2 regions of the Nitrosomonas cryotolerans ATCC 49181 genome follow, and region 1 is predicted to be linked to the other one. Evidence: predicted binding sites of a transcription regulator. Region 1 holds the regulator's gene; the other holds the start of a gene.

The links. The regulator sigma-54, encoded in region 1, starts transcription at its own class of promoters, with help from an activator protein. The targets are predictions, from matches to a motif close to TGGCACNNTTCCTGCT.
Region 2: BUQ89_RS06045 (N-acyl amino acid synthase FeeM domain-containing protein) is a predicted target of sigma-54. The motif match lies at 6,151-6,166, and genes of this name have one in related genera.

What each region holds. Positions count from the first base shown of each region.
Region 1 is NZ_FSRO01000001.1:1,910,241-1,917,793, forward strand. It holds gene nadA (quinolinate synthase NadA) at 1-911, opposite strand, end outside; gene lptC (LPS export ABC transporter periplasmic protein LptC) at 1,204-1,767, shown strand; gene lptA (lipopolysaccharide transport periplasmic protein LptA) at 1,813-2,364, shown strand; gene lptB (LPS export ABC transporter ATP-binding protein) at 2,405-3,127, shown strand; gene BUQ89_RS08535 (RNA polymerase factor sigma-54) at 3,182-4,636, shown strand; gene hpf (ribosome hibernation-promoting factor, HPF/YfiA family) at 4,656-4,982, shown strand; gene BUQ89_RS08545 (PTS sugar transporter subunit IIA) at 5,121-5,588, shown strand; gene hprK (HPr(Ser) kinase/phosphatase) at 5,575-6,522, shown strand; gene BUQ89_RS08555 (flavin prenyltransferase UbiX) at 6,691-7,311, shown strand; gene tnpB (IS200/IS605 family element RNA-guided endonuclease TnpB) at 7,439-7,553, shown strand, end outside.
Region 2 is NZ_FSRO01000001.1:1,343,115-1,350,667, forward strand. It holds gene BUQ89_RS06025 (ABC transporter permease) at 1-515, opposite strand, end outside; gene BUQ89_RS06030 (ThiF family adenylyltransferase) at 679-1,539, shown strand; gene BUQ89_RS06035 (nitroreductase family protein) at 1,540-2,616, shown strand; gene pepA (flocculation-associated PEP-CTERM protein PepA) at 3,607-4,452, shown strand; gene BUQ89_RS06045 (N-acyl amino acid synthase FeeM domain-containing protein) at 5,035-5,940, opposite strand; gene BUQ89_RS06050 (aconitate hydratase) at 7,137-7,553, opposite strand, start outside.

The sequences.
Region 1 (7,553 bases):
TCCTGTGATTTGAATTCTTCACTGATGCGGCTGACCAGATTCAATTCTGTTCCAACCAACCAGCGAGTCCCTGCTTTTGCTTTGCTTATTGTATTGATAATATATTCAGTAGAACCCACGTAGTCCGATGCTTTGCATACTTCGTAACTACATTCTGGGTGAGAAATTACGAGTCCATCTGGATATTGATTACGAAAGCGCAGGATATGCTGTGGTTGAAACATCTGGTGTACCGAACAGTGTCCTTTCCATAGTAGAATTTTAGCTTTTTTTATTTGTTCTGGAGTAAGGCCGCCCATTGGCTCATCAAAATCCCAAACCAACATCTCATCTAGTGGAATACCTAGTTTGTGCCCGCTCCAGCGACCGAGATGCTGATCTGGGAAGAACAAGACTTTTTCACGTTGCGCAAAGGACCATTCTAGAATCTTGGTGGCATTACTAGAAGTACAGACGATGCCGCCATGCTCGCCACAAAAAGCCTTTAAATCAGCAGCTGAATTAATGTAAGTTATGGGCGTAATGACCTCTTCAGGATCGAGTATCTCGGCAAGTTCACGCCAAGCATGCTCCACCTTGGAGAGACTTGCCATATCAGCCATTGAGCAGCCGGCTGCAAGATCAGGCAAGATAACAGTTTGTTCTGAGCTAGAGAGAATATCGGCGACTTCAGCCATAAAATGTACGCCGCAGAATACCAGATAATCTGCGTTAGTCTGAGCGGCAAGATATGAAAGCTTCAATGAATCGCCAGTAAGATCAGCATATTTATAGACATCCGCTCGTTGATAATGATGCGCCAATATAATGACGCGCTTTCCTAATTTATTCTTGGCTGCAGTGATACGTTGTGCGCAGATATCATCTTGCATCTGATCAAAATGCTCGAACTTAATGGCTTCCATATACATGACCGTTTCTTTATTTATTACGTCTAAAAAGGAACATTAACACATTTGGATACATATTCAAGTTTGGGATTTAAAAATATACAAGCGAATGGGGCGAGATCTCGGCGAATGTAGTGATATGAGATAGCCAGTTGTCAATTAAACGGATTTTTAGGCTAAATACGCTATGCTGCCCTATCATGTATAGCGCATGAGTTCTGGTATAATTTGTTTTGTAAACATTCTTGCTATTGGAGTCAGACTGATATTCAAAATTTTAGATTCTAAATAGATTGATGCATTCTAAATTTAAATGATTAATCGCCTGCATCTCAGTTTTCCCCTGATACTTCTGATTATCATTGTGTTATTGACGTTCTGGCTGGATCAAGCGGTGCAGCCCGCAGCGATAACGCAAGATAATGAAGCGTATCGTCATCCTGATTATATTGTGGAAAATCTTTCAGGAATTCGCATGGATCATGAGAAAGTTGTGAGCAGAACTTATTTTGCAGAAAAAATGTTTCACTATCTAAATGAGGATATTACTCATCTAGAAAAAATACATTTTATGAGTACTCAACCGGGCAAACCGTTGATGCGAATGGTTGCGGATCGGGCTGAATTGTTAGGTAACGGAGAAGATATTTATCTTACCGGTCATGTGACGATATTGAGAGGGTCAGATGATGAAAAAGATAAGATAACCATGGTGACCAGTTTTTTGCATCTTATTCCGGATGAAAATATTGCCAAGACGGGCGAATCTGTAACTATTTCCAGGTCAAATACTACGATTGATGCAATTGGGTTTGAATTAGATAATCGTACTGGTATGGTCCAATTGTTATCGCGCGTGCGAGCTGTTGATAAATGATACTGACTAATAAACACTAGCTGGCGATTTGTTAATAAAAAATATATGAAGACTCATTTTCTAGCTTTCTTATTCAGTCTGTTTTTTACACAGACCGTTTTGGCTGAGCGTGCTGATCGCGATAAGCCTATTCATTTAGAAGCTGATCGTGCAACCGTGGAAGATGTCAATCGAAAAGATGGTAATCGAATTAGCGTATTCACAGGTAATGTCGTACTCACTCAGGGAACGCTGCTTATTCGTGCTGACAAAGTGGTCATGAAAGAGGATGCTTATGGTTTTCGATATGCGACTGCTTGGGGAGATCTCGTTAGTTTTCGGCAGAAGCGTGATGGACTGAATGAATATATTGAGGGATGGGGTAAACGAGTTGAGTTGGACAATAAAACTGACAAGATAGAATTGTTTAGGAAGGCACGCTTAAAACGTGGATTGGATGAAGTTCAAGGAGATTATATCTCTTATGATATGGACAGCGAATTTTTCCAGGTGATCGGGAGCAACGAACGAGGTGTTGAAACGGGTCTTGATAATCGAGTTCGGGTGGTGATTCAACCGAAGAATAAACCTGATAACGCAGATACGGATACGCCGTAAAACCTCATGCTAATCGATGACCGAGCTTTAGATCTAGGAAATGAGTAAATTAGAAGCTAATCATTTAAAAAAGCAATATAAGTCGCGTACAGTAGTGCACGATGTTTCTTTTTCTCTTGCGAGTGGTGAAGTCATTGGTTTGCTAGGGCCTAACGGTGCAGGTAAAACAACCTGCTTTTATATGGTTGTGGGATTAGTGCCGCTTAATGGGGGAGGTATTTATTTGGATGGCCATGATTTAAGCCAGATGCCGATTCATCATCGTGCTCGCCTTGGCATCAGCTATTTACCCCAGGAAGCATCAATTTTTCGACGCTTATCTGTAGAGGATAATATTCTCGCTGTACTGGAGTTACAGAACTTTAACTCTGATGAGATACAAAAACATTTAAATGATTTGTTAAACGATCTTCATATTAGTCACTTGCGCACTAATCCTGCTATTAGTTTGTCTGGAGGAGAGCGCCGCCGTGTAGAAATTGCTCGGGCATTAGCATCACAACCACGCTTTATTCTATTGGATGAGCCTTTTGCAGGTGTGGACCCTATTGCTGTAATTGATATACAAAAAGTAATCCGTTTTCTTAAGGAACGTAATATTGGTGTGCTCATTACTGATCACAATGTGAGAGAGACATTAGGAATTTGTGACCGAGCCTATATTATCAGTGAGGGAACGGTCTTGGCTAACGGGAAGCCTGATGAAATTATTTATAATGAGCGTGTAAGAAAAGTATATTTAGGAGAACATTTTCGACTATAAAGATGATGTTTGAATTAATCCGAGGTTACATGTAACTGCTGTTTTACTAAAGTAATGAAGCCAACTCTCCAGCTAAAATTATCACAGCAAATAAAACTTACACCACAACTACAGCAATCCATTCGATTGTTGCAGTTGTCTACGCTAGAGTTAAGTCAGGAAATAGAACGCATAATGCAGGAGAATCCGTTACTGGAATGGGATAATTGCTCTGATTACAGAGATGTGCAACCAGGTAATAATTCAGAATTGCTCATGTCAGATTCGTCGGACTTCCAGGATGACGCAGCTAAAGAGGTCATTTCAGTAGAGAATATGACTACGACAGTGATGAGTCAGAACAATGAATCTGATTGGAAGCAAGACCATGATTTTTACAATGGCTCGCGCGAAGATGAATATGAGCTGCCGCAATTGGCTGCAAAGCCGATTAGTTTACGCGAGCATTTGAATGTACAAATTAGTCAAAGTCAGATTTCTGAACGCGATAAGAGCATCGTAGGTTTGTTGATTGATAGCCTGAATGATGATGGTTATCTTGTTCAGGATTTGCAGGAATTGGTTGAGATATTGCCGCCGCAGCTTGAAATCGATATGGATGATATGCATATTGCTCTTGCGTACTTACAGCATCTAGACCCATCTGGAGTTGGAGCACGTAATTTGAGAGAATGTCTTATGTTACAGTTACAGCTGCAGCCAGTTGAGACGCCTTATCGCGATCAAGCGTTATTATTGGTAAATGAATATTTAGAAATTCTGGCATCACGGAATTTTGGCCAGATTAAAAAATTACTGAGTTGCGATGATGATTGTTTACGTTCAGTTCAGCAATTGATTACTCATCTTAACCCGCGCCCAGGAGCAATATTCAACTCTGAAGATGTGCGTTATATTGTGCCAGATGTGATTGTAAAAAAAATGAATGGAATCTGGGTGGCGAATCTTAATCTAAATGCTATTCCACGTCTTAGTGTTAATCGTCTTTATGCCAATATACTGAACCAGCGTCATCATGATTCAGCGCATGGATTGGCTAGCCAGTTAAGCGAAGCTAAATGGCTTATTAAAAATATTCATCAACGTTTCAGTACCATCCTGAGTGTGTCCAGTGCGATTGTTGAGCGCCAGCAACAGTTCTTTAAATATGGAGCAGTGGCTATGCGTCCACTTGTATTACGAGAAATAGCCGATAATCTAAATTTGCACGAATCAACCGTATCACGTGTGACCACTCAAAAATTTATGCATACTCCTCGTGGTATATTTGAACTTAAGTATTTTTTTGGCAGTCATGTTGCGACAAATACGGGTGGTGTTTGCTCTGCTACCGCCATTCGTGAGTTAATTAAGCAATTAGTAAAAACTGAGAATCCACAAAAACCACTGAGTGATAGCCGGATTTCAAAAATTCTAGGACAACAGGATATCGTTGTGGCTCGTCGTACCGTAGCAAAATATCGGGAGTCAATGCAAATTCCCCCGACTAATCTTCGTAAGTCATTTTAATAGGAATTAAGGAGACATAATGAATCTCAATCTTACTGGTAACCACGTAGAAATTACGCCCGCGATGCGCGAATATGTTATTTCTAAGATAAATAAAATCACGCGCCATTTTGATCATGTAATCGATGTTACAGTGACATTGTCGGTGGAGAAACATGGACAAAAAGCTGAAGCAAACGTGCACGTGCGGGGAAAGGATATCTTTGTTGAAGCGGATGGTACTAATATGTATGCATCAATCGATAACCTGATAGACAAGCTAGATCGACAAATACTTAAACATAAAGAGAAGAACCTGGAGCGTCGCAATGAAGGTGCATTGAAAGACCAGGATTTTGAGATATAGAAATAATTTAAATATAACTCACATTATTGAGAATGATGACTATGGCTTTTATTTGGCCAAGATAATTTTTGTAGTAGGGCTAATAAGTAAGAAAAAGAATACTTCATTGCCATTTAACGGAAATAACTTTATTTTTCTATGAATCTCATTTCACAATTATTACCGCTATCCAATGTTATCGTTGATTTAGATGTTGCTAGCAAGAAACGCGTATTTGAACAAGCTGGATTATTATTTGAGAACACATTACAGGTGGCGCGTAGTCAGGTTTTTGATAGCTTGTTTGCTCGTGAAAAACTGGGTTCTACTGGTCTTGGTCAAGGGGTAGCCATTCCACATGGTAGGATTAAAGGATTGCGTGAAGCTGTAGCAGCATTGGTTAGAATGAAAGAGGCAATCCCATTTGATGCGCCTGATGGTCAACCAGTGAATCTTGCCTGCATTCTGCTTGTTCCTGAAAAAGCGACTGATAAACATTTGCAAATCCTCAGTGAGTTGGCACAGATGTTCAGTGATAGGAGTTTTCGCGAAAATCTTTTACGTAGTAAAGATGCTGTAGAGATTCATAAGCTTATTGTTGATTGGACACCGAATGCCTCAAATTAGTATAGCGCAATTATTTAATGATAAAAAAGGGAAGCTGGGTTTAACCTGGGAAGAGGGACAGGCAGGAGGTGAAAAGCAACTCAATGATGAAGCTATTGCTCAATCTAGACAAGGGGTGATAGGCCATCTCAATTTTATACATCCTAATTGGATACAGGTATTAAGTAATGCTGAAGTTAATTATCTAAATCAATTAGATCCTACTTCCCTTGAAAATAAAATAAAGCAATTAACCCAAAGCGGAATCGCCTGTATTATTGTTGCTGACGGTGGGGAAGTGCCGGTTTCAATGCGAGCGATGGCAAGCACTAATCTTATACCCTTATTGTGTTCACCTTATCCGAGTCTGGAAGTAATTTGGTTGTTGCGTACTTATCTGGGGCATGTCTTGGCCCCATCTAGCTGTTTGCATGGCGTACTTCTGGATGTGCTGGGAATGGGCGTATTAATAACTGGAGAGAGCGGTGTTGGTAAAAGCGAGTTGGCTTTGGAGCTGATAAGTCGTGGTCATGGATTAGTAGCTGATGATGTTGTAGAGCTACGCCGTATCGCGCCGGAGACATTAGAAGGCCGCTGTCCGCCGATGTTACGTGATTTTCTTGAAGTACGTGGATTGGGAATGTTGAATATACGTACTATTTTTGGTGAAACGGCAGTACGTCGGCGGAAAAATATGAAATTGATCGTACATTTACAAAACTCAGGTGGTACAGATGCCAACTTATTGGAGCGATTACCTTTAAGTAATTTGAATGAAAACATTATGAATGTGGATGTTCGCAAAGTTATTATCCCTGTTGCTGCAGGCCGTAATTTAGCTGTATTAGTGGAGGCCGCAGTGCGTAATTATGTCTTGCAGTTAAGAGGTATTGACGGCACTAAAGATTTTATTGAACGGCATGATCAAGAAATGAGGGATGTTCAAGCAGAATAAGCCTGAAGAATTATTTAGTACAGTATCGTATTTGTAGAGTTGGTTCTAAGCTTACGTATATATCGGGAGACTTTTGAAAAATTTCTCGCCAAAAGTTTCTAATCTATTGATTATAAAGAGTTAATTTTTCAACTATTGGGGTTTTGCAAAGGTCTCATCGGGTAAAAAATGAAAAATTCTCAAACCATCACGCTTGCTTACACGGGAGCTTCTGGTATGCCGTATGGAATCCGCCTGTTAGAAATGTTGCTGGCTGAAGGCAATTCTGTATACCTACTTTATTCAAAAGTAGCCCAAATTGTTGCACAGCAGGAAATGAAGCTGATAATGCCATCTCGTGCTCAAGAAGCAGAAGTATTTTTCAATAATTATTTCGGGTTAGCTCAAGGGCAATTACGCGTATTCGGACGGGAGGAGTGGTTTGCACCGGTTGCTTCGGGTTCTAATCCTGCGGATTCGATGGTTATTTGTCCCTGCACGATGGGTACGCTAGCAGCCATTGCAGCAGGATTAAACCAGAAGCTGATTGAACGAGCTGCAGATGTGATGCTGAAGGAGAATCGTAAACTGATATTGGTTCCGCGCGAAATGCCATTTTCGATCATCCATCTTGAGAATATGTTAAAACTTGCGCGTAGCGGTGCTGTTATCCTGCCGGCTAATCCGGGTTTTTATCATCATCCAGAGACTATACAGGATATGGTTGATTTTGTTGTTGCGCGCATATTGGATCAGCTGGGTGTAACGCATACATTAACACCACGCTGGGGTGAATCACAACTAAGTTAGTGGAAGTATCTTTACTTTATCATCTCAACTTCCGGAAAACCCCGGTCTTAAGGCCGGGGATGGATAGGGAGTCAGCTTCGCTGATACTAAAGCCTGTTTTTTCACCTATTTCTGTTACAGTGTGTTAATGGAAATTAAGCGCGCATACAAATTCAGGTTTTACCCAACTTTTGAGCAAGAAACTATTCTGGCTCAAACATTCGGGTGTGCTCGGTTTGTCTATAATCGCATGTTGCGCGTTC
Region 2 (7,553 bases), 570 kb from region 1:
ACAATCTGGTCGCCTACATTCACCCCGAGATTGCGAGCCAGCCCCGTGCCAATAATAATCTGCATCGGATTATCAGCAGAGAGATTTTCTTCTGATGAAATAAGGAGTTCATTTTCAAAGACGGCCTGTTTTTCCGGATCCACGCCATCACCGATAAATGAAAGTGTTGACTCGCCATAGCTGATTAGGCCGCTAAAGGAAAGCCGTGGAGTGATGGTCGTAATGTGGGGTGGCTCGTTTGGTATGTCGAATTCAGGGATGGTATCTGGCAGGAGGAAAGCATTGGGGTTGGCTTTTCCTTCGGCATGATAATCTGGCCGCACGATTTGCAGATGGCCCAGGTGTGATTTGATTGTGGATTCGCGAAAATCCCACGATATAAATTCTATGAATCCGCTGGCCAGGACTAGAGCGACGATCCCAAATACAATCGAACCCAAGGCAATAGCACTCCGGCGCTTTTGGCGTACGATATTGCGGAGTGCCAATAGAAAATCTAGCCAAAGTATTCGCATAATGTGTCAGTCTATCAAGAAGGTGTTTTTGGCTGAAAAAGTCAACTATAACCTGAGTTGGTCACATTTCGAAAGAATAGAATAAGATTGCTCATTTATGGTAGCGATTCATGATTAATGCTATATTCTATAATAAATACAGTTGGTGTGGAGAGTGTGAATAATGGAATCCGGGTTTAGCTATGAAACTGCATTCTCGCGTAATATCGGCTGGGTAACTCAGGCTGAGCAACAGACGTTGCGTAAAAAACGTGTCGCTATTGGGGGATTGGGAGGCGTTGGCGGTTTTCATTTGTTGGCATTAGCCAGACTGGGGATTGGTGTTTTTCATCTGGCTGATTTTGATACTTTCGATCTGGCTAATTTTAACCGACAGGCGGGCGCTACTTTAAGTACGCTGGGTCAGGATAAACTTGCGGTGATGATTCGCCAGGCGCGGGACATTAATCCTGAGCTTGAAATCAAAGCATTTTCCGATGGGGTGACGGCCGACAATCTGGAAGAGTTCCTGGATGGCGTGGATATTTATGTTGATGGCCTGGATTTCTTCGCTTTCAAAGCTCGTCAACAGGTTTTTAATGCTTGCGAGTTAAAAGGTATTCCTGCTGTCACTGCTGCGCCGCTGGGGATGGGTGTAGCGGTGCTTAATTTTCTACCTGGGGGTATGAGTTTCAATGATTATTTTCGCTTAGAGGATGGTCCCGAGATAGAAAAACCCCTGCGCTTCCTGATGGGGCTGGCTCCGGCACGTTTACAAATGGATTATCTGGTCGATCCTGCAACAGTCGATCTGGCCGGACAAAAGGGCCCATCCACGATAATGGCCTGCCAGCTTTGTGCTGGCGTTGCGGCAACTGAAGTTTTAAAGATCCTTCTAAATCGTGGCCCTGTCCGGGCGGCACCCAGAGGATATCATTTTGATCCCTACTGCAAGAAACTCGCTCGCACGTGGCGCCCGGGCGGTAACCGGAATCCTCTACAGCGTCTCGCAATTACGATTGCTAAACGAAAACTGGATTTATAAATGTGTTCTATTCCTCAACCTATTGCTGATATTCTCCAGCTTGCTCGCTGGGCGCCGAGTGGTGATAACACACAACCCTGGCGATTTGAGGTCATCGACGAACGCCATTTAGTGGTACACGCATTTGATACTCGAGATCATTGTGTCTATGACCTGGATGGCCATCCAAGCCAGATTGCTCATGGTGCGTTGTTGGAAACGCTCGCTATCGCTGCCAGTGCGCACGGCTTGCAAGCGATATTTAAACGGAAACCTGAATCGGAGGATACGCATCCTGATTATTCTGTGGAACTATTCTCGGATGAGCAGCTGTTGCCGGATCCTTTGTTGCCCTATATTGAGCATCGTTTTGTACAGCGTCGCGCAATGCGTACTACACCGCTTACCGAATTACAAAAACAGGCGCTGCAAGATGCTGTTGGAAAAGATTACACTGTGCGCTGGTTTACAAGCGGCGGACAGCGTTGGCGCTTGGCCAAGTTAATGTTTGATAATGCAAAAATTAGGCTGACACTGCCAGAAGCTTATACTGTTCATCGCGATATCATTGAATGGGGGACTCGTTTCAGTGAGGATAAGGTACCGGATCAAGCGTTGGGATTGGATGCGGTGACACTGAAATTGATGCAATGGGTCATGGTAAGCTGGAAACGTGTTCATTTTTTTAATACTTTTTTAGCCGGGCATTTAATCCCGCGGCTTGAGATGGACCTGATTCCAGGTATTTTTTGTGCGGCACACTTCGCTATTTTGTCTCATAAAGCGCCCGAAACGATAGATGACTACGTGGCTGCAGGCCGGGCAACTCAGCGTTTTTGGCTTACTGCAACTAGCCTGGGGCTTGGTTTGCAGCCTGAACTAACCCCCTTGCTCTTTTCTCGCTACGTACGTGAGAAAAGGCGTTTCTCTCAATCGGCTGCAGCCTGGTCACAGGCACAAATGCTCGCTGAGCAATTGAATCAAATTTTGGCAAATGATGCGCCCCGTACTTTATTTTTGGGACGAATTGGGTTGGGTGCCTTGTTTGGCGCGCGTTCATTACGTTTGCCGTTGTCACGCTTAACGGTTCCAGACTAACGAGGAAGCGTGTGTAACGCTTTTTCCATGCGAAAAGAATGATCAGATCGAAGAAACGTTCTAATACCGGCTTGGAAGGGATTGTTTAATGTGAGTGCGCTTGGCTGTCTGATGAGTACCTTTCAAATAAGAAGCTGCTTGCAGAGAATCTGGATGATTCCGGGTAGCATAAGACATCAAAATTGATTTGAACAACCTTACCAATTGATTAGCCGGGGCTGCAAGCTGGGTCCAATGTGATTTTTCCGAATTTAATTACAAAATAATCTGAATCACTCGATATCGGTCTGTTGTTTGTGTCGAATTTTCTTACACTCTTATTTTGATTGCTATTTCTTGAGCCAAAAGAATGAACTGGTTTTTTTAGTCATCGCTCGTTTCTCGCCTATATCAAATAACTGTAATATCTGGGATTACCAGATTCTGTTAACACTATCTAAGTGCTTCGACAATAAAGAGCGAAATGGATAAATGAGAGAAAGATGGAGACTTTTGCAAAATCCCTCGCCAGAGGTTTTTTACTGTTGATTATAAAGAATTAATTTTTCAATTGCTGGGGTTTTGCAAAGGTCTCAGATGATATCCAGTTTGCCGAATCTGGAGAATATTCGACGAGATGCCTTGAGCTCGCGGAATAAGCTTTCGATGTCATTGCATTTTTTGTACATGACACGGCACGTAATGTCCGATCTGTTGGTGCTGGGTTTCGGTGATTCCTTATACTACGCTAGATAGTATTAACAGGCCTTAGATCCAATAAGAGTGGCAATTTTAGTCGCAATTATTCAGTTTTTATGTCGAATTTTTTTACACCTTATTTAGTGTTCCGTTATTCCTATAGCAAGATAATCTTGTAATAAGCTGTTTATAAAATAGATATATTTAATGGCATAATATTTGCTTTATATATCTTACATGGCTAGTTTTTTCTAGCCATTCGACACGTTGGCTCTGGTTTATTTATCGCAATTCAATTTAAAGGAGTAGATTATGAAATTATTATCTAACTCGTCGAAACATTTAATGGCTGGGGCATTTGTGGCGGCGGGATTAATCTTAAGCAGCTCAACAGCCTTAGCCTCACATATCCCGAGTGGTTTGTCGTTTGCGGAAGAATTTACCGTTAATCCTGGTGCAGTTGGTGAGGCAAATGCCTCTTTTAATGCACGTTATATCGATTTTAGCTATACAGCTGAAGTAGATCAAACTGGTTTTACATTTGCAGAAACCGGCGGTGGTTTTTTTGGTACTTTTCGTAATAGTTTAGGTGGAGCTCCAATTCTTGGAACAGGGTTAGGAGTAAATTATCAACTCTACGCATTGTTTAGCGGAAATGGAACTACCGCAATGGCACCGGGATCGGGCGTAGACGGTACGTTCACTGGTTTTTCGGTTGATTTTTTTGTGGATCTGTCCTTGGATACCGCATTTGGCCTGTCTGGTGGTTCTATAGTGACTACCGCTGGTGCTGGAGAGGATATAAAAGTCCTGTCAGGAGTGTTGGGATCACATAGCGGTGGATTTCATGTTTTCCCGGGGTTGGCCGCAGGTGATTTTAATGTGGAGTTTGATGCCACACCTGTAGGCGGATTTTTTGGTGGTACGGCTTTTGCTGGTGGCTCTACCGTGGGAGACTTTAATGGAGTCAATACCAGTGTAACGGGCGTTGCTCTGCCTCCTAATAATTTTACTGACGCAATAATTATTGGTTCGGGAAATACAAGCTTTTCACCAGTACCAGTACCAGAGCCTGGCATATTATTCTTATTGGGCATTGGATTAGTGGGTATGGGTTTTGTTTCCCCTCGGGCAAAAGAGAAGCAATTTGCCGTTTAAGCAAGTCCGATCTGGGCAGGAAATTAATCGAGAATAAGTGTTTATTCTCGATTCTTATTAAAATCTCGGAGAAGCCCTGAGATTCAGACCGGGGAAGTAAAGAAACAGTTTAGGTTTGTCGTATCGGATGCAGTTTGAATGCCAGTTGCTGTGGTATGGACGTACCCTGATCGGCATAGATAAAGGGTGTTATTCATTGTTCAAGCGATGAATTCCTGTGCAATCATCTCACCTAATTGCATTAAGTGTGTGCCATAACAATGATAATCAATTGGCTAATCTTGGAAATAACGTAAATCTTGTATGTATTTAGGTGCATTCAGATTACAGCTATTGAATTGGAAATTCTTTTCCTCTAGGAAAGGGGTAGATATAACCTGATATCTAAGTAATACAGAAAATCGCGATAATAAGCAGTGAGTTTGTGCTGCATATGGTTTGCCTGATTTCTTAGTAGAATACTGGTGAGATATGGAGCATCCTTGCTTCGCATGAGACTTGGAATGTCTGGCAGAGCAAAGCCAGGGATGAATAGTTGAAATCCGTGAAATTAAATAAAAAAATAAAAGCGTTTAATCTTGTTTAATTACATGCTGCTGTAGCTTGTGATTGGTTATAGAATTGTTGTTCAATCAACCTGGATTTCATTCGGTTAGCGATTCTTCTCTCTTCGTGTTCGGTAAGAAAGTGAGCGTAGAGGGATTTTTGCTGTGGTTCTCGGGAGCCAGCCAAGCAAGCAATTTGTGCCTCTACATAATCCAGTTTCAAGTGTAACAATACGGCTGGCGCATTAACACGTTGGCATATTCGTTTCTCGCCAATCTGATGAAATCCTAATATACGTTTATAGTATCCGGCATGGCGTGGATTAATTTCAATAACAAAATCGGTCGCTTTGTTGATGATGCGTCCACTGATATAAGCCAGATTAAATAGAAAAGCCAGTAATCTTTTAGAACTATGCAATGGATTGATAGCAAGTTTTGATAGTTCGCAGACCTTCTTACCCTTTGCGCGGAGCATATCAATTTCCCGTTTATAAAGCTTATCGGCAAGTAGGCCCTTATTTGAGTCGACAGCTAGCGTCAGTGTACCAAAGAGAGTCTGGCTGTTAGATGCTTCAAAAGTAACCTGATTGGGATCATATGAAAGGAGGGTTGTATTTTCAGTATGATAGCCGCGGGAAGTATACATGCGTCTAATCAGTGTGCTGGTATCAAGCCGTTGCTTGAGAGAATTAACCAAATGAATACTGTAATCGTTCTGTTTCAGAAGATATTCTTGTTTTTCATGGGTAACAAATTCTTCGGGTGTTGGAATATGATGGGTTGGATTGCTTCTGGCGGGAAGTTGTAGCCGTATTTTATCAGTATGTGACTTTTTATTATTGGGTGAAAGTAAGTTAGAGCGGAAGGTGGTTGTCTGAGATTGGATAAGGTGGATAGCATTGGTTTTTAATTTATGCGTTGTCTGAACTATATTTCTCATTTATCTTCCATTTAAAATAGTTAATTTTGGGAACTATAGAAAGGATCTAATCTATATAAGTACGATTTCTATATAATAATAATTATGCTGATGACTAATTATTAGCTGGTAATATCATCGTAAGTTCCTTTATCTAACTTGATAGAGGTGATACTTTATAAAACCGAAAATCTCGGAAAGCCTGTAATTCTAATTTATATGTAATTAACAAGCAAGAATTGGGCCATTAATTTTTATTAATTAATAATCAATAAGTTGTAATATTTTATTAAAATCAGGGAATGGTGAATTGTTGTTGATTAGATGTGTATTTTTGTTCTTATACAGTAACTATATGATCCGTATGAATTCTATTTGTCTCTAGAAAGAGACAGATGATGCGAGGAAACAGAGTGTTAGCTTGACAGGACTGTATTGTTTGGATAATGAGCAAATGAAGAATATGATTCTGAGAGATTCTGTTTAGTTTTTATTATTGTTGATGTTGATGTCGATTCCCGGTTTAAAATATAGGGCTAGCTGACTAGTCAACCAGCTACCAAAGCCATTGTTCTCAAAAATCGGATAGCATATGAGAACTCAATAGCCTGGAAATCTGCTCTTGATCAGGAATATAGGTTGCCAGGCAAGCATTAATATGGCCGGAATATGTGAAAGGGGTGGCGCTTTAGTTATACGAAGCGAAGCAGCCTTCACGATAAGTATGTGTGTTGGTTATTGTGGAAATGGAATGCAGAAGAATGCAGAAATAAATAGCTAAACGATGCGAATAATTCAGTGCATGACAGGCACAGTAATCAATTTTTCCATTTGAATGGATAGAAAGCAGGTCGACATCAAGCTGAGAAAAATTAAGTCAACATGTTGATAGCTGTTTTTTTGTCTCTAAAAGAAGACAATGCTATGCAAAAAATATTGGATTGAGTCAAAGAAAATAATAATACCAGTGTTTTTTGTCAAAAACATTGCTGCGTGAATGTATCATCATAGCAATAGCACTTTAAAAGACCGCTGCATAACTGTGTTTTTGAGCTTTTCTGATTACTTGCAGCATTGATAAAGCAAACACTTAAAAATCTTGCCCAGTCCGAGATAACCAGTTATGCAGCGGTCTTTTTAATATGAGCATTCCCAGATAATATTAAAGTTGCCTCGATCCAGGTGTTCCGAGGCAACTTTGTAATATGTTATATGAATTAAGCTGTCATTAGCTCTCTCAAGACATAGGGTAAAATGCCGCCGTGCATATAGTAATCGACCTCAATTGCGGTATCAATTCGGCAGAGTAGTTCAATTTTCTGTTGTGTGCCATCTTGTTTATGAATGACAAGTATAACGTGTTGTTGGGGCTGAATATTATCGAGATTGAGGATGTCAAATTGTTCATTGCCTTGAATTCCAAGTGATTGGACTCCATCATTGCTCTTAAATTGTAAAGGAAGCACTCCCATGCCGATCAGATTGCTGCGATGTATACGTTCAAAGCTATTGGCAATCACGGCCTTGACGCCAAGTAGCTGAGTTCCTTTGGCGGCCCAGTCACGACTTGATCCTGTACCATATTCTTTACCGCCGAATACCACCATGGGCACACCTTTCGCTTGATATTTCAT